DNA from 3 places in the Turicibacter sanguinis genome. Region 1 is predicted to be linked to each of the others. Evidence: riboswitches for the same ligand, from Rfam matches in the RefSeq annotation. Region 1 holds a riboswitch; each other region holds the start of a gene.
The links. A riboswitch is a leader RNA that binds a small molecule or an ion and turns the genes downstream of it on or off. The one in region 1 is predicted to bind S-adenosylmethionine.
Positions count from the first base shown of each region.

Region 2: linked by a shared signal. The riboswitch ahead of metK (methionine adenosyltransferase) and the one ahead of HLK68_RS09130 (methionine ABC transporter ATP-binding protein) in region 1 are both predicted to bind S-adenosylmethionine.
Region 3: linked by a shared signal. The riboswitch ahead of HLK68_RS04435 (methionine ABC transporter ATP-binding protein) and the one ahead of HLK68_RS09130 (methionine ABC transporter ATP-binding protein) in region 1 are both predicted to bind S-adenosylmethionine.

Region 1 is NZ_CP053187.1:1,886,978-1,893,629, forward strand. It holds gene HLK68_RS09115 (cysteine peptidase family C39 domain-containing protein) at 1-571, opposite strand, end outside; gene HLK68_RS09120 (hypothetical protein) at 995-2,290, shown strand; gene HLK68_RS09125 (DUF6320 domain-containing protein) at 2,274-2,936, shown strand; SAM riboswitch class I at 3,004-3,105, shown strand; SAM riboswitch class I at 3,183-3,284, shown strand; gene HLK68_RS09130 (methionine ABC transporter ATP-binding protein) at 3,377-4,420, shown strand; gene HLK68_RS09135 (methionine ABC transporter permease) at 4,404-5,084, shown strand; gene HLK68_RS09140 (MetQ/NlpA family ABC transporter substrate-binding protein) at 5,112-5,921, shown strand; gene HLK68_RS09145 (M20 family metallopeptidase) at 5,941-6,652, shown strand, end outside.
Region 2 is NZ_CP053187.1:1,369,816-1,376,467, reverse strand. It holds gene HLK68_RS06735 (N-acetylglucosaminidase) at 1-2,594, opposite strand, end outside; gene HLK68_RS06730 (diacylglycerol/lipid kinase family protein) at 2,754-3,644, opposite strand; gene metK (methionine adenosyltransferase) at 3,767-4,957, opposite strand; SAM riboswitch class I at 5,299-5,399, opposite strand; gene HLK68_RS06720 (DNA recombination protein RmuC) at 5,477-6,652, opposite strand, start outside.
Region 3 is NZ_CP053187.1:899,689-906,340, reverse strand. It holds gene HLK68_RS04445 (MetQ/NlpA family ABC transporter substrate-binding protein) at 1-249, opposite strand, end outside; gene HLK68_RS04440 (methionine ABC transporter permease) at 367-1,035, opposite strand; gene HLK68_RS04435 (methionine ABC transporter ATP-binding protein) at 1,032-2,048, opposite strand; SAM riboswitch class I at 2,155-2,256, opposite strand; gene HLK68_RS04430 (manganese efflux pump MntP) at 2,512-3,138, shown strand; gene pflB (formate C-acetyltransferase) at 3,427-5,652, shown strand; gene pflA (pyruvate formate-lyase-activating protein) at 5,683-6,414, shown strand; gene rbr (rubrerythrin) at 6,526-6,652, opposite strand, start outside.

The DNA.
Region 1 (6,652 bases):
CGCTTACCAAGTCAGCCTCGGTATAATCAGCGCGATAACTTGTTTCTAATACTTTAAATCCTTCTAAATTAGAAAAGAAGTTGTACATGTCTTCAACGGTTGTGCCATATTCATGAAAGTTATTAGCACTTCCAGGAAGAGCGCCTTCCGTATCATCGTCAACACTTGAACCCATGGCAAGTGCGATATCCCATTCTGTTAAATCAGTTTTTCCCATATTCCAAAGTGTCATTAAAGAAACGGCGTTTCCACATGACCATTCCGTTGTTTGTTGCATCGTTTTAAAACCTTCAATGAGGGTTAAGGTTTCGTCTGATTTTAATCGATAAAAATCGGGATTAACATAAAATCGTGAAGTAGCGTTATCACCTAAAAAGTTATAAGAATCTGCTCCCCCCAATTCATCGTAATCTTCTCCCTCAATAAAATCTGGTTTTAATTTAACTGTCTCAGAAACGGTTTTAACTGCCTCCTCTTCAAGTGGTTCAATGGCAGGTATTTCATTTTGATTTTGGCATCCTGTCATCACCCCTAATGCCATAATTAAAGTTAATAATGAAATTTTTTTCAAAAGTAATCATCCTTTCAAATTTTGATTTTCGTAATTTTATTCAACATTATGTTTAGTATTTATAAACTTTTTGAGCAAAAATAAAATGTTTAGATGAGAATCATCGAAACAAAAGAGAGGGGGAATAGCTAATTTATTAACGTTTTATTGCTCATTAATCATATATTAAACGATTTTTAAGGATAAATCAATCATTTTTATTTAAAAAATTCATAATTTTTTACAATTTATATAAGTAAACATTTAGATTATTATTTTTGTTCTACAAATGGAGAAGTTTCATCTCAAGAGATGAATAAAAAGAAGTAAAAAAAGTAAAATTGTTTTAATTGAATTGGTAGATTTATAATCTTAGTTATTGTATGATTAGCTATAAAGCATTGATTTTTGCGATGTAGATTTAAAAAGTAAGGACGATGGTAGATGAATGATAATTACCAAGCATTTTATTGGAGTAAGCTTGATAATGTGGCGAAGTTATATTCACTCGTATCGAGTACAAAGGCAACAAATGTATTCCGAATTTCGGTCAAAATGACAGAACCAATTCAAGCGGATTACTTATCAGAAGCTGTCGTGGGGGCACTTCTTGAAATGCCATCATTTAGTGTACGTCTAAGGATGGGAATTTTTTGGTACTACTTTGATATGAATATTCAAAAACCAAGAGTTCGTAAAGAGTTTACGTATCCATGTTCAAAAATGACGAAGTACACTAATAATGGTTATTTATTTAATGTCACCTATTATGAAAACATGATGCATCTAGAAGTTTTTCATGCTTTGGCTGATGGAGCAGGCGCATTACAGTTTTTACAGGTTCTATTGTATCAATATTTAAAAAGAGTTTATCCTAATTCAGTCAATCAACATTTACAGTTAATGAGTGACCAACAATCTCAACGTGCAATGGATGAGGACAGTTTTTTAAAAGTTGTGTCGGATCGAGATGGAAAAGTTATTCCAACGACTTCTAAAGCATATAAAATACTAGGAATTAAAAAACGTCCTCAAGAATTAAAAGTGATTCATGGAATGATGCCAGCAAAACAGATTGTTAAATTATCAAAACAATATGGCGTTAGTATGTCTTGTTTTTTATCTTCTTTATTAATTTATTCGATTTATATGGAAAATGAGAAATTCACAAAGAATAAGCGACCAATTACGGTGACAATTCCATTTGATTTAAGAGCCCGTTTTGAGTCAAATACTGTGCGTAATTTCTTTTCTAATGTGACGGTATCGGTTAATGTTTTAGAGGAGATGAGTTTTGAAGATATTTTAAAGCAGGTATCCATTCAATTAATTGAGGGGCAAGATCAACAAGTTGTGACGCATAAAATTAAAGATAATGTGAGTGCTCAAGAAAATTTAGCCATCCGTTTTGCTCCACTGTTTATCAAAAATACGGTGATGAGACAAATTTATTTAAAGGCCGATCAAGGGGTGACAACCACGTTATCGAATCTTGGGCGTATTGTCTTTTTAGATGAAATTTCACAGTATGTCGATCAAGTACGCGTCATGCTTCCGGTGACACCACATCAACGAATTCGTTGTGGGGTTTGTTCATTTAAGGAGACGTTAGTCGTTAGTTTTACATCATCATTAGAAGAAACTGATATTCAACGATTCTTCTTTAGATTTTTAAAAGATCAGAAAGTTGAAATTACAATTTCATGTAACGAGGAAATAAATAATGAGATATTGTTCTAAATGTCAAATGAATGTAGAAAATGAATTGAAAAGATGTCCTTTATGTGGGGAAATATTGGACTTAGTTGAAATTGAAGTGGTTCGAGATTATCCATCCCGATTTGCAAAGAAACGTCGCGTGCCGATTCGTAAACTGATTGTATTTATGGCCATGGTGATTATTTCGTATTCTTTTATCATCGGAATTTTTCATGATTTTAATTGGAATTGGGTCTTTATTATTGTGTGTTCTACTTTATATTTGTCAGTGAGTGTTATTATTGGCTTAAGAGTGAAAAAAAATATTGGACCAAATATTTTGACGCATGTCTTTGGTGGAACTGTATTTGCCGTTATTTTAGATTATTTACTTGGCTATCAAGGGTGGTCATTGAATTTTGTGTTTCCATTGGCACTGATGGCAGGAACATCTGTCTTTACATTGTTAATTATTTTAAGACCAAAGCGTTTTACAGATTTTGCAAGTTATCAGTTACTGCTTGGCGGTATTGGATTGTTTTTATTAATGCTCGTTTATTTTGAGTTAATTAGTTTTCCAGCGGTTGCAGTGGTTGCAGGATATTACGCCTTAATAACGTGTGTTGGGATGTTTATGTTTGCTGATCGTAAACTGATTCATGAAATAAAAAAGAAATTTCATTATTAAAAAGACTTTACATTCCATAAAATGGATGGTATAGTATCCGTAAGTTAAAAAAGAAATAAAAATGGATTCCTTATCAAGAGAAGTGGAGGGACAGGCCCTATGAAGCTTCAGCAACCGGTACAGTCGTACACGGTGCTAAATCCGACAGATTAATTCTGGCAGATGAGGAGCGCGAGTTGTAAGTTAGACTAAGCGTTCTTCAAATTTTTGAAGGATGACTTAGTTTTTTTATTAATTAAATATAAAACCTTATCAAGAGAAGTGGAGGGACAGGCCCTATGAAGCTTCAGCAACCGGTACAGTTGTACACGGTGCTAAATCCGACAGATTGATTCTGGGAGATGAGGGGATTGTTTATTAGAGGACTCTAATGAGACGGACCCCAGCTTTTGATAAGGGGTCCGTTTTTTTATTTCAACTGACAAGGAGGGAGATAGAAGATGATTGAGTTAAGACAGGTAAGTAAGAACTTTGAAAGTCAAGGGCAAGTGGTTAAAGCTTTACAAAATATAAATTTAAGGGTGAATAGAGGTGAAATCCTTGGAATCATTGGGTATAGTGGAGCAGGAAAAAGTACGTTAATCAGATGCTTGAATTATTTAGAAATTCCAACAGAGGGAGAAGTGTTGATTAATAATTTGGTTCTGGGGCAATTGAATGCGAAGCAATTAAGAGAGGCTAGACGAAAAATCGGAATGATTTTTCAACATTTTAATCTCATGAAATCACGTAATGTTTATGAAAATATTGCTTATCCGCTAAAAGGTCAAGGATTGAATCGTGATGAAATAAAGGAGAAGGTTGATCGTTTATTAAAGCTTGTTGGATTAGAGGAAAAGGCTAATGTCTACCCTAATCAGTTGAGTGGGGGTCAAAAACAACGTGTGGCAATTGCTCGGGCATTGGCAAATGATCCAGAAGTGTTGCTTTGTGATGAGGCGACATCAGCTCTTGATCCTCAAACGACTAAATCGATTCTTAGGTTGTTAAAAGAAATTAATGAACGGTTAGGAATTACGATGGTATTGATTACGCATCAAATGGAGGTTGTTAAAGATATTTGTCATCAAGTGGCGGTGATGGAAGAAGGTGAAATTGTTGAAGTAGGACCTATAGTTGATGTTTTTTCAAATCCTAAAGCAACTATTACAAAGGATTTTGTGGCCAATGTATTTCAGGATGAACGGATTTTTGAGTTATTAGAGTCGAGAGGTTCGTTTGAAGAATTAACAAAACTTGAAAAACTTGTGAAGATTTCATTTGTTGGACAACAGACAGGTAAAGCCTTTATTTCTAATATTTCAAAGTTGTTTGATATTGAGGCGAGTATTTTATTTGGAAGTGTGGAGATGATACAAAAAACGCCCATTGGGCATCTAATTGTCAGTTTACATGGCGATGAGAAATTGATGAGTCAGGCACTACAGTATTTAAATGATAATCAGATTAAAGTGGAGGTGTTAAGTGATGGTCGAGTTCTTTAATCAAATTTGTCCAAATGTGGTCGAGTATTTTCCTGATTTATTAAAAGCACTTAACGAAACGTTATTAATGGTTAGTATATCGGGGATTTTTGCAACGATGATTGGATTGCCAATTGGGGTTGTTTTAGTGGTGACAAGGCAAAATCATTTGGTTGAAAATAAATGGGTCTATTATATCATCGGAAAATTAATGAATGTTTTGAGATCCATTCCTTTCATTATCTTGCTTGCGTTTATTATGCCATTTACGAAGTGGATTGTTGGCACAACGATTGGGTTAAAAGGGGCTTTAGTTCCGTTAATTGTGGGGACGACACCGTTTGTAGCGAGACAAGTTGAGTCGGCACTGTTAAATGTTGATGATGGGGTAATTGAAGCAGCAAAAGCGATGGGATCGAGTCCATTTGAAATTATCTATCGTGTCTTGTTAAAAGAAGGATTACCAAATATCATATATGCACTCACGATTACGATCGTAAGTTTGATTGGATTTTCAGCTATTGCTGGAAGTGTTGGTGGAGGTGGTCTTGGAGATTTTGCCATCCGTTATGGTTATCAATATTTTAAAGGAGACATCATGTTTGTGACTGTTGTCGTTTTACTTGTGTTAGTGTCACTAGTTCAAAGTGCCGGGGAATGGCTCCAACGGAAACTCAGTCATTAAAATAAATCATATTAGGAGGAATTGATCATGAAAAGAAAATTATTAGGGTTAGTAATGTCAGTTTGTTTAGGATTTTTATTAGTTGCATGTGGTAATGAAGTGGGAAGTGATTCGGTTATTAAGTTAGGAATTAATGGCGAAGTTAATTCCATTTGGAAAAGTGTTCAAAGTCGTCTTGCAGAAGAAGGGATTATCCTTGAGTTTGTGACTTTTAGTGATTATAACTTACCAAATACCGCACTAGCCGATGGAGAAATTGATGCGAATGCTTTTCAAACAATCGCATTTTTTGAAGAATTTAAAAGCAATCATAACTTAGATCTAACATCAATTGGATATACCGTTTTAGCCCCAATGGGAATTTACTCATCGCAATTAACGGATGTAGCACAATTACAAGAGGGAGATAAAGTGTCAATTCCAAATGATGCTTCAAATGGTGGTCGAGCTCTATTATTACTTCAAGATGCAGGTTTAATTACATTAAAAGAAGGAGTGGGGATTACGCCAACGGTGAAAGATATCATTGCCAATCCTAAAAAGTTAGAAATCGTTGAATTAGTTGCTCAACAATTACCGCGTTCATTTGAGGATGTGGCAGTCGCAGTCATTAATAATGGGGTCGCTGTTCAAGCTGGCTTATCACCACTTGATGATTCGATTTATGTTGAGAATACAGAAAGTGAAACGGTTGTAAATTACTACAATATCATTGCGGTTCGGACAGAGGATCAGGATAAAGAAGCATTAAAACGTTTAGTGGAAGTCTATCAAACGGAAGAAACTAAAAAAGCTATAGAAGAAGAATACAAAGGGGCATCGATTCCAGCATTTTAGTGAATAGGAGAGAGAACGTATGGAAAATCAAATTCGTCAATTTATAAAGGAACAAGAAGCTTATTTTATCAACCTGAGTCATCAAATCCATGAACATCCTGAAATTGCAAACGAGGAATATTTTGCGTGTGAGTTGTTAACGAATGTTTTAAAAGAAAGAGGATTTGATGTAAAGACAAATATTGCGGGGCATGAAACAGGATTTGTGTCACGATATATTGCTAAAAAACCTGGTCCGGTGATTGGTTTTTTAGCTGAGTATGATGCTTTAGCGGGACTTGGGCATGGATGTGGTCATAATATTATTGGGGTAAGTAGTGTATTAGCTGCTTGCAGTTTAGCACCTTTATTAGAATTAACTGGAGGAGAAGTCATTGTTTTTGGGACACCGGCTGAAGAAGGTGGAAATAATGGGAGTGCGAAAGCTTCGTTTGTTAGAGCGGGATTGTTTGATGATGTAGATGCTTGTATGATGATTCATCCAGGTAATAAAACAGCAATAACAACTAGCTCTTTAGCCAATCATCCCATTGAGTTTGAATTCTTTGGACGTCCCGCTCATGCAGCAGGATGTCCGGAGAAAGGAATTAATGCATTAGATGCCATGATTTTATTTTTTAGTGGGGTGAATGCTTTAAGACAACATGTAACATCTGATGTTAGAATTCATGGAATTATTACACACGGAGGAGATGCACCTAATATTATTCCAGAGTATACGAAAGCGAGAT
Region 2 (6,652 bases), 520 kb from region 1:
AATGTTCCATATCTTGCATATTCATATGGTCCATTAAACCCCTGTGCAAAATCTAAATTATATATATCTTCAACCGTTTGACGAACTACTTCTGTTCCTGTCTCATCCTTAATAACTATATTTTTTTCTATCTCCCAATCATTACTCATATTCATTCCTTCAACATATCCCCAACCATATAAATACAACCCGTTGGAATCAATGCTTGCCTGGTCGATATGATTTTGTAAGGCACCTTCAATTATCTCAAGTTTAACTGGTCCACTCTCAACTTCATTGTAGAATCTATATTTTTTTCCACCTATTTGCACATATCCTGTATCTAATTTATAATTGCTTCTAACCCATGATCTTTTTCCATTTTCCGATTTCAGTATCTCAATATCAAAATTATATAATCCTGGTTCTAAATTTAAAATTGGAAGAAATGTTCCATATCTTGCGTATTCATACGGTCCATTAAACCCTTGTGCAAAATCTAAATTATATATATCTTCAACTGTTTGACGAACCACTTCTGTTCCTGTCTCATCCTTAATAACTATATTTTTTTCTATCTCCCAATCATTACTCATATTCATTCCTTCAACATATCCCCAACCATATAAATACAACCCGTTGGAATCAATGCTTGCCTGGTCAATATGATTTTGTAGAGCACCATATTCTTCATAAGATCCATTCGTAGTAATTAGAATGGATGTGTTATCAATATATCCTACTGATAAATCATAAATATATTGAGCATTAAATTTCGGAACTCCATTAACTATTGGAGTATCTGTCTGAATCTTATAAAATTCTCCCAATTGTCCAATAATTAAAAATGGATAATTATATATTTTTATATTACTTTTTTTATTTTTAGTCTGATATAAAGTAGATGAACTTGAATTAGCCTGGCTCTTAACATCTACAACTGCATTAGATTGTTTAATTCCAATTGTATAATAATCATAATCCTTTAATCCACTGGCACTATCAAAACGATAATACCAACCAGCAATTTTTTCTCCCCAGAATGGATCGGATGCATACCTAACATTCATCCCGCTTCCTTTATTTCCGACATGAGACCCCATATATCTCCAATCATCAACCGGATCTGTATATCCCCATGATAGGTAACGGTCAGCATGATAATTGATTCCTGCTTCAACAGATGGGAAGCTCGTTCCATTGCCGTAAGGATTATTATCTGTCGCATTCATCCCAAATAAGTTATTCTTATCAATACTTAAACTACTTTTTCCCCATCCACTTTCATGAATTCCCATAGCGTACTGTAAGGCACCATTAATCCCATACTTATCTTGAACAGCATAGAAGTATTGGCCTGTATTGACTAACTTTCCACCTGCTCCACCATTCGAATTTGTATAATTATCAAAAATATTAGCTGAATAATTTGATTTCGACCTAACTGGTAGATATTGATAATAATTATAAAATGGATTTGATTGATTTACAGCACCTTGACCATTAACCTTAATGTTACGCCAGTTTGTATAAAAATAAATTCCATCATAACTATAATATTTAACATTAGAACTCATCCAAGATGGTGCTTTTCCAACAATCACTTTTGAATAACTATTAGCCTTTGTTACATTACTCGTTAGATAATGAACTAACGTTCCATTTTCATTGGCATAATAAGATGGTGATTGAACTGTTGACGTACTAAAAGTAGTAATTCCTCGTTCATTTATATCATTATATTTATCTAAGTATTGATCATAATAATTCAACTCTGGAACATCTAATGGTTCAGTTTTTTCTTGTAAACTATACATTGTTGTTCCGCCTGGAATATAATAAGCAACTGTCTGAATTTCATACTTTACCTTTGTCCCATCATTATTTAAATCTAATTCAAACCAATGAGATTCAGATTTAGGAACCTTCCCTTCATATCCAGATAAATAAATATAATAATAATTCGTATCTTCTCCTAAATATAACGCATCATCTACATAACAAGAGTTTACATATGTATTATGTTCAGATTGTCCACCAGATGGATATAAATTATGATTGGGCTTACATTGTAATGCCTTCATAATTTCTGAAGTAGTCTTACCTTCTTTTGATTGCTGTCCATCAGGAACAACTTGCCATAGCTGAACTAATCCACTTCCAGAACTTCGACTTTCAATGGAGAATAAACCATCATCTTCTAAATTAATTGAAGCAGTTTCTTCAAGTAATTCTTCCTCAATTTGCTCTTCTGGACTCTTGCTTTCTTCTGATCCATCAGCGCTATCTAAATCTTCTTCTACTTTAGGAATCTCTAATTCTACATCTTCAGTTTCTCCGAATTCTTCGTCATTTGGAATTTCTTCAGGTAAACCGTCCCCCGGATTCTGAATCTCTTCATTTTCAGTACTTTCATTAGATAAGTTTCCATCTAAATCTGGTAGATCGTCTTGACTTGAATCAATTGATTCTTGAACAATATCTGAATTATTTTCTACTTCTGACTCATATACCGTAGCATTAACAATCGCCCCAAAGCTACTAAACTGATTTATTAATAATCCGATTGCTAATGTTCCCTTTAAGACTTCCTTCTTGCCCCGCTTTCGATTCATTTTCACAACTCCTTCTCCAATACATAGCTCCTTTAATTATAAATAATTTATACATTTTTGTCATTAAAACATAGATAAAAAGAATATTTTGACACTCTTTTGTATATAATAAGAAATTTAGTAATAAAAAAAGAATTCAAGTATACTTGAATTCTTTTTTTATTCACCTTTACTTAAAATCTGAACACGTCGTTGAAGACTTTTAATGGTAGCATGTTTCATACTTCCACCATCTTCACCATCAAGCGTCCATTTCACGTCCTGTTCACTCTCAACTGTAATTCGATCTGTTTTAAATGTTACCACGTATTCAGGATCATATGTTCGATTTAAAAAGTCGGTTAAAATACGATGAATATCAATCAAATTTTTAGGAGCTCGAATTAATGTTACCTCAAATAGTCCATCATTTAAATCCGCTTGATTTCCAAATGCATTTTTAATCCCTGCTACAGAATCCGAATTTGAAATCATTCCAAAAATATAATCTCCCTCAATAAAACCCTCACGATGATAAATTTTACACTGATAAGATTGAATCGTTGGAAGTTTCATTAATCCTTCAATTAAATAAGCAAGTCCCCCGAGCATATTTTTGCGCGGTTGTGGTGTTTCATAAGCTACGTCTGTAAAAGCCCCAAATGCAGCAACATACATAAAATAACGCTCATTAAACATCCCGATATCAATTGGCATTGGTTTCCCATTTAAACAGAGTTCAAGTGCTTTTGGAACATTTTTAGGAATACCAAGTGTTGATGCAAAATCATTAGTTGTCCCTGTTGGAATATAACCAATCGGAGTATTCCCATTTGCTTCAATTAAGCCAGTGATTACTTCGTTCAACGTTCCATCCCCACCACTTGCGATAACCAAATCATAACTTCGAGCGACTTTCATTTTACTCACAGCATCATGCTTAGCTTTCGTTGGATAAACTGTCACTTCATATCCAGCTAAACTAAACTGAGTGACAATCGATAAAAGGTAATCCTTGATCATCCCACGACCTGACGTCGGATTGATTATAAGTAACAGTTTTTTTAGCACACTAGGCACTTCCTTTCAAAAATTTAAAGTTTTATAGCATAGTATATTATAGCACTCTCTCACATAATAAAAACCTGATTTTTTGTAAAAAAATCAGGCTATTATTATACATCTATTTAATATTAAAGTGAAGCTTTTAACGCTTCTACTTTATCTAAGCGTTCCCATGGTAAATCTACATCAGTACGTCCGAAATGTCCATATGCAGCTGTTTGTTTATAGATTGGGCGTCTTAAATCTAACATTTGAATGATTCCCGCTGGGCGTAAATCAAAGTTTTGACGAATTACTTCGACGATTTTAGCATTCGTAGTTTTCCCTGTACCGAATGTATCAACCATAATTGAAGTAGGCTGTGCGACTCCAATTGCATATGATAATTGAATCTCAATTTTATCTGCATACCCTGCAGCAACTAAGTTCTTCGCCACATAACGTGCAGCATATGCAGCAGAGCGGTCTACTTTTGTTGCATCTTTACCTGAGAATGCTCCACCACCATGACGGGCATATCCTCCGTAAGTATCAACAATAATTTTACGTCCTGTTAATCCTGCATCTCCATGAGGTCCACCGATTACAAAACGTCCTGTTGGATTAACTAAATAACGAGTATTTTCAGTTACTAATTCTTGTGGTAATACTTCATCAAATACATATTTTTTGATATCTGCTTCGATTTGCTCATGAGTTACTTCTGGTGAATGTTGAGTCGATAATAATACAGTATCAATAGCTACTGGTTTTAAAGCTTCATCATATTCAACTGTTACTTGAGTTTTTCCATCTGGACGTAAATAGTCTAATGTTCCATTTTTACGAACTTCAGTTAAACGACGTGCTAATTTATGAGCTAACGAGATTGGTAATGGCATAAATTCTTCTGTTTCATTTGTAGCAAACCCGAACATTAAACCTTGGTCTCCTGCTCCGATTGCTTCGATTTCTTCATCACTCATTGAACCAGTACGAGCTTCTAACGCTTGGTCAACACCCATCGCAATATCAGCCGATTGTTCGTCAATTGCAGTTAACACAGCACATGTATCTGCGTCAAATCCATATTTTGCACGATCATAACCAATTTGACGAATTGTTTCACGGACTGTTTTTTGAATATCAACATACGAAGACGTTGTAATTTCCCCAAACACTAACACTAATCCAGTTGTTACCGATGTTTCACAAGCAACACGTGCCATTGGATCTTTGGCTAAGATCGCATCTAAAATTGAATCTGAAATCTGATCAGCAATTTTATCTGGATGACCTTCTGTTACTGATTCTGATGTAAATAAACGACGTTCTGACACTATAATATCCTCCTTCAATTCACATTAATACTCTATATTATTAAGCTTTAGATATAAAATCATGCTTCGGGCCGTTAATTTTTGCAATTAACTTGAATCTAATCCTATTTTCCACTAAATTATATTCTAACAATGGTTGTTACATCGCCTTCGCGATGTAAAGTTTGTCTAATTATAGATTTTATGTGTATTCACAAATACAGTGAATACACACTAATAGCACTAATGGATAACATCTGCAAAAAACGCAGATGTATAGTTCATCTATTCCGACAAAGCCGGAAAGATGAGCTAACAAAAAAAGCCCGCTATAAGCGGACTTGAATAGGTAGATTCAAACCCTCTTATTGCTCGAGTTAAACTCGCTTGGGTCGGCACCTTTCAATTTCAGAGGTTGCCGCGACTTCATAGGCCCCTATGCCTCCATCGCTCTTAATAAGAGTATATTATTGTAATTTTATTAAATTTAATTCTTATCTATTATAAAGCCTTTTTATTTATTTGTCAAATATTAGCGACTTATTCTGTAAAATCAAGTTCAACATTTGAAATAGCATCGAAGCGAGTCCCAATTTTCTCAGTTGTAATATGGATTTCTTTAACATCTTTCGACACACTATCAATATGCTTACTCAACTTATCCCATCGCTCTTTATAACGCTTGAATTCATCCCCTAATTTATTCAACTCCTGTTGAATAATTAAAGCATGTTGATCCCGTTCTAAATTATTTAAAATCACTTGAATCGTTGTCAGTGTTGACATAAAAGTTGTAGGTGACACAAGCCATACTCTTTTACGTTGCGAATAAGCTACTAAATCTGGGTGATAGGCATTAATCTCAGCAAAAATTGCCTCTGCTGGTAAAAACATCACAGCCTGATCTGAAGTTTCCTGCGGTGTCACATATTTATTGAAAATATCATCAATATGTTTCTTAACATCTTGTTTGAACTGTTTCTCTGCTAGTTGACGCTCTACCTCCCCTAAAGTTCGATCCATCATACGTTGATAATTTTCAAGTGGAAACTTCGAGTCAATCGGTAAATCCCCCATTGGAAGTGGAGCATGAAGCATGGCATCTACAATAGTTCCATTTGATAACTTATACTGAGTTTCATAAATACGATCATTCTTTTCACCGAAAACAGCTGCCATAATTTGATAAAGTTGCACCTCACCAAACGTTCCTCGACTTTTTTTATCTGATAACAGATTTTGTAGTGATACAATGTCCGTTGATAAACTTTCAATCTTTTTCTGTGCTTCATCAATCTTTGCTAAACGAACCAAAATATTTTGAAATGTCTCATTCGTCTTATTAAATGACTGATCTAGCCTCTCATTTACCTTATCATTAATACGCAGCAAATTAAACTCAATCCGTTCATTTAACTTCGAAAAATCACTCTGTAATTGTTGATTCACCAAAGACGTATGCTGATTCAATTGATCTCGCATCACCCGCTCAAACTGTCCATAACGCTCAAGCACTCGCTCATTCGCCTGATTAAAACTCCCACTTAACTGAAAATTAGCATCCTGAAGTCGCTTCTCCATTCGTTGTTGCTCCTCAAGCAATTGTTTCACCTGCAAATCTAACTGTGGATTTTGACGACTTCTTGTATATAAATTTTGTCTGATTAAAATTAACAGTAATAAAAAAATAACCACAATTAATAAAATATAAACTAC
Region 3 (6,652 bases), 990 kb from region 1:
AACATAGTCTTGGAATACTGTAATATCAAGCTCGATTCCTTCTTCTAATAATAATGGAGCAGCAAACTCTAATATTTCAGCATGAGGGACCGCAGATGCTCCAATAGATAACTTTGTCGTTTCTGCAGGTTTTACTTCCTCAGTTTCTGGCGCTTCTGGTGTAGAAGTTTCTGGTTTTGTGTCATTTTGGCAACCAACTAATGTTAGGGCTGCAGCAAAGCTTAATAAACCTAAAGATAATTTTTTCATATTTAATTCTCCTCCTTGGATTTTGTTTTTATCGTGTTCCCCCACGATTCCTATATAAATCTCAATTTCGTGAAAAATTAAGGATTTATCTAATAGTTACTTAACGTCAGATTTCTTTTAACGTTTATCGATTTTTTTAGTAATAAAATCTCCGAGCATTTGGATGGTAAAGACAATAATTAAAATGATGACTGTCGCTACAAATACAACATCCATGCGATTACGCTGGAATCCATCAAGATAGGCCAAATTACCAAGCCCTCCTGCTCCGATTACACCGGCCATTGCTGTGTAACCAACAAGAGAAATCGTTGTGACAGTAATACCAGATACTAATGCAGGTAAGCTTTCAGGAATTAAAACTTTCCAAATAATTGTCCATATTGAAGCTCCCATTGCGACTGAAGCTTCGATAACTCCTTTATCGATTTCGCGAAGAGCGATTTCTACTAATCGACCATAGAATGGTGCTGCTCCAATAATTAGAGCAGGAAGTGCAGCATTCGGACCTAACATACTTCCGACTAACCATTTTGTGAATGGAAGTAACAAAATAATTAAGATAACGAATGGAATTGATCGGAATATATTGACGAAAGCAGATAAAATACGATTAATCCATTTATTTTCAAGTAACTGATTAGGTCCTGTTAAGAATAAGATTAATCCGATGATAAGACCTAATAAGAAAACACAAATACAAGCAATTAGTGACATATATAGTGTTTCAGTTGTGGCATCAAACATTTTATCAAAGCGTACATTCGGTAGTAATGATGAAATCATCGTGCCATCACCTCAATTTCTACTCCTGCCTCTTTTAAATAATTAAGTGCAGAATTAATATCATTTCCTGTTAGTTGAACGTAAAGTGATCCATAACCACCATCTTGTGTTTGAACAACTTTCCCGTGAATAATATTAATATCAACATCATATTGTCGAATAACGTTTGTGATAAATGGTTTTTCAGCATTTCCTTGGAAGTATTTTAATAAAACAATTTTTCCATCAGGGAATTGTTTTGATAGGGTATCTAACGTATTAAGTGATTCGTCTTCATTGACAACTTGCTTTACAAATCGTTTAGTAACGGAGTGACTTGGGGTTCTAAAGACAGTTAAGACATCACCTTGTTCGATGATACGACCATTTTCCATAATGGCAACATGGTGACAGATTTTTTGAATGACATGCATTTCATGTGTAATTAGAACGATAGTTAAATTGTATTTTCTATTAATTGTGACTAATAAGTCTAGGATTTCGTCTGTTGTTTGTGGATCGAGGGCTGATGTAGCCTCATCACACAGTAAAACTTTTGGGTTATTTGCCAACGCTCTAGCGATTCCGACACGTTGCTTTTGACCTCCACTTAATTGGGAAGGGTAGTTATTTTCTTTCCCGCTTAATCCAACTAATTGAATTAATTCTAGTACACGAGGTTTGATTTCATTTTTCTTAACGCCAGCAATTTCAAGAGAAAAGGCGATATTTTCATAAACAGTTCGAGACCAAAGTAGGTTAAAGTGTTGAAATACCATTCCGATTTGTTGACGTGCTAAGCGAAGTTCTTTAGCAGATACCTTAGTTAGATCTTTTCCGTCAATTGTAACGGTCCCGTCGGTTGGTCGTTCGAGTAAGTTTAACATTCTGATTAATGTACTTTTTCCAGCACCACTGTAGCCGATAATTCCGAAGATTTCTCCCTTTTTAATCTCTAGATTAACAGAATCAACTGCTGTTACTTGGCCGGATGAAGTTTGGAATACTTTTTTAACTTGATCAAGGATAATCATATTCTCTCCCCTTTCCTTAGATAAGTCATTTAACATTGATACAAAAAAACCTTCCTACTTAGATAAGTAGAAAGGTGGACTACATTTGCATGTAATGTCACACTTTCTCTCATCTGTCAGATAAAAATCTGCAGGAATTGGCACCGTATCATTAATTGATGGTTGCCGGGCATCACAGGGCCTGTCCCTCCGCCGCTCTTGATAAGAGTTTGTGTATCTGTATAAAATTTTAGTTTGTTGTGACTTAATACTTATTATAAGGCGTTTAGTTTAAAAGTCAATCTATTTTTTCCATTTTTTAACTTATACAGAAATACATATATATAAGGTAAGAAATTAAAAAATATTTTTTTGTTTAGCGTTCCTAATTTTTTATACAATATTTAATAATTCTAGATTAATTTTAAAATAGGTATATTAAATGAGGTAAATAGATAAGATGTAGGAGCAAGGAAGATTAGAGATGGGGGAGATTTTATTGAATGATTACATTATTGTTATTATTACAATGTCAGTAGCGTTGGCAATGGATGCTTTTGCTGTTTCAATAACACTCGGAATGGATGGAGCTACAAGTTCAATAAGACAGCGCTTGAAGGTAGCGACAAGCTTTGGATTTTTTCAAGGATTATTATTTATTTTAGGAATTATCTCGCTGACAATCGTAAGTGGAAATATTACAACTTATAATCAATATATTGCAGGTGTTATTTTAATCATTTTGGGGTCAAGAATGATTAAAGAAACATTTGAAGAAGAACCAGATAATTGTCCGTATCCGATTTGCCAACAAAAAAAGTGTAGTCAGGTTAAGTGTTTACGAACTGGAAAAACAAATAAAATCACGTTTAGATTATTAGTGATGTTTGGTATTGCGACAAGTATCGATGCGTTAGCTGCTGGAATTACGTATGGACTAATTTATGAGCAGATTATGTTAGCTGTCATTTGCATTTCAGGTGTTGCCTTTCTTTTATCTTATATGGGAGCAACCTTTGGTAGAAAATTAGGTCATATAATTGGAAATAAAGCTAATATATTTGGTGGAATATTAATTGTTATATTAGGAATAAAATCTATATTGTCCTAATATAAAACTTCTTTAGGATGTATCTTAAAGAAGTTTTTTTAGGTGGATAAAAATGTCACAATAAAATTTCAAAATATTAGAGCATATAAGTTGATTTTTTCCATTATCGGCAATATAATAGACAATGTAAAAGATATATACGTTATAACGTTTATGGGGATAGTTAAATGTTATGATGCTATGCAAACCCTTTACAAAATGAGGCTATCTGTTATAAAATCAAAGTGCAGTAACAGGTATTCGAAATTTCAGAGAGAGGTTCAAATTGGACCACAAGGAGGAATTATCATGGAAGCTTGGCAAGGCTTTAAAGGTGAAAACTGGAAAGAAAAAATTGATGTGCGTGACTTTATCAATCAAAACATTACTGTTTATGAGGGTGACGATTCATTCTTAGCAGGACCAACAGAAGCAACAACAAAATTATGGGATCAAGTAATGGAATTATCTAAAGCTGAACGTGAGGCTGGTGGAGTTCTTGATTTAGATACTAAAATCGTATCAACTATTACTTCTCATGAACCAGGATACTTAAATAAAGAGTTAGAAACAATCGTTGGTTTCCAAACTGATAAACCATTCAAACGTTCTTTACAACCATTTGGTGGAATTCGTATGGCTGAAAAAGCTGCTGAATCTTATGGATTCCATGTAGATCCAGAAGTATCTCACATTTTCACTGAATACCGTAAAACTCATAACCAAGGTGTATTCGATGCTTATACTCCAGAAATCCGTGCTGCTCGTAAATCAGGTGTTATCACAGGATTACCAGATGCTTATGGACGTGGACGTATTATCGGGGACTACCGTCGTGTAGCTTTATACGGAATCGACCGTTTAATGGCTGAAAAATTAAATGATCATAACAATACATCTCGTATCATGGACGAAGAAACTATTCGTTTACGTGAAGAGATTTCAGAACAATACCGTGCGTTAAAAGAATTAAAAGAAATGGCTGCGAAACATGGTTTCGATATTTCTAAACCAGCTACAACAGCTAAAGAAGCTATCCAATGGTTATACTTCGGATATTTAGCAGCAATCAAAGAACAAAACGGTGCTGCAATGTCTTTAGGACGTACTTCTACATTCTTAGATATCTATATTGAACGTGACTTACAAAATGGAGTAATCACAGAAGAACAAGCACAAGAGATGATGGACCACTTCGTAATGAAATTACGTTTAGTTAAATTCTCTCGTACTCCAGACTACAATGAATTATTCTCAGGAGATCCAACTTGGGTAACTGAATCAATCGCTGGTATGTCAACTGATGGATTCCCATTAGTAACTAAAAACTCATTCCGTGTATTACATACATTAGATAACTTAGGACCAGCTCCAGAACCAAACTTAACAGTATTATGGTCAACTAAATTACCACAAGGATTCAAAGAATACTGTGCAAAAATGTCAATCAAAACTTCAGCTATCCAATATGAAAATGATGACATCATGCGTCCAATCTATGGAGATGACTATGCTATCGCATGTTGCGTATCACCAATGAAAGTTGGTAAACAATTACAATTCTTCGGTGCTCGTGCAAACTTAGCAAAAGCATTATTATATGCAATCAACGGTGGTAAAGATGAAAAATCTAAAGCACAAGTTGGACCACATTGGGCTCCAATTACTGACGAAGTATTAGATTACGATAAAGTAATGGAACGTTATGATGAAGTAATGGAATGGTTAGCAGATTTATATGTTAATACATTAAATATCATCCACTACATGCATGACAAATATAGCTATGAGCGTATCGAAATGGCATTACATGATACAGATGCAGAACGCGTTTCAGCAACTGGTATTGCCGGATTATCAGTAGTAGCTGACTCATTATCAGCTATCAAATACGCTAAAGTTAAACCAGTTCGTGATGAATTTGGAATCGCAGTTGATTTCGAAGTTGAAGGAGATTTCCCTAAATACGGAAACAACGATGATCGCGTAGACCAAATTGCAATTGATGTTATGTCTTCATTCATGACAAAAGTACGTAAACATAAACCATACCGTGCTAAATTACAAACTCAATCAATCTTAACAATCACTTCAAACGTTGTTTACGGTAAGAAAACAGGAACAACTCCATGTGGTCGTAAAGCTGGTGAACCATTCGCTCCAGGTGCTAACCCAATGCACGGACGTGACTCTCACGGAGCTATCGCTTCAATGTCATCTGTAGCTAAATTACCATTCGAGTCTGCACAAGATGGTATTTCAAATACATTCTCATTAGTACCAAAATCATTAGGACGTACAGATGAAGAACGTAACAAAAACTTAGTAGCAATCATGGATGCTTATGTAAACAAAAAAGGACATCACTTAAATATCAATGTATTTAACCGTGATACTTTATTAGATGCTATGGAACATCCAGAGAAATATCCACAATTAACAATTCGTGTATCTGGGTATGCGGTAAACTTCATCAAGTTAACTCGTGCTCAACAATTAGACGTTATTAACCGTACAATGCATGAAAAAATGTAATTGGGAAGAATAGAAGATAAGGTGATTAGTATGAATGGATATGTACACTCAGTAGAATCTTTCGGAACAGTTGATGGTCCTGGACTTAGATTTATCGTCTTTGTCCAAGGATGCGGCTTACGATGTGCTTATTGTCACAACCCAGATTCATGGAAAATGAAAGAAGGGAAAGTAACGGAAGTTTCAGAAATTGTTGACGAATTAATTAAGTATAAAGAGTTTTTTGAGGCTTCAGGTGGAGGAATCACTGTAAGTGGTGGAGAACCTTTATTACAAATGCCATTTGTGACAGAATTATTTAAAGAGTGTAAAAAACATGGCATTCATACTAACATCGATACTTCAGGTGATTTACATTTCAATACTGAAGAACGTAAAGCACAACTTAAAGAATTATTATCAGTAACAGATATGCTAATGTTGGATATCAAAATGTTTGACGCACACAAACATAAACAGTTAACTGGTAAAGATAATGCACACATATTAGAATTTGGTCGACTTGTATCGGATGCTGGTATTCCAATGTGGATTCGCCGTGTTTTAGTACCAGGATTAACTGATGATGAAGAAGATCTTAAACAAACAGCCGAATATATTAAAACTCTGAAAACAGTTGAAAAAATCGAAGTTTTACCTTATCACAGCATGGGTGAGTATAAATGGACTCAAATGGGGTATGATTATCCATTAAAAGGACAAGAGGCTCCAAGTGATGAAGTTGTTAAACATGCTGAAGAAATTTTAGGTAAAGCAATCTAAATTCCTTCTACCGCTAATCCTTCCTTTTTGTAGGATTAGCGGTTTTTATATGTTAAAAAAGGTTCTATCTCATTATGAGATAGAACCTTTTAACTTTATAATGTTCAAATATTAATAGTTTTTAGCTTGTAATTCAAAGTGTGCTTGTGGATAAGTGCATACTGGGCAAGCTTTAGGTGCTTTTTTTCCATAGTGGATATGTCCACATTCTAAACAAACCCATGCTTGTTCTTCTTCA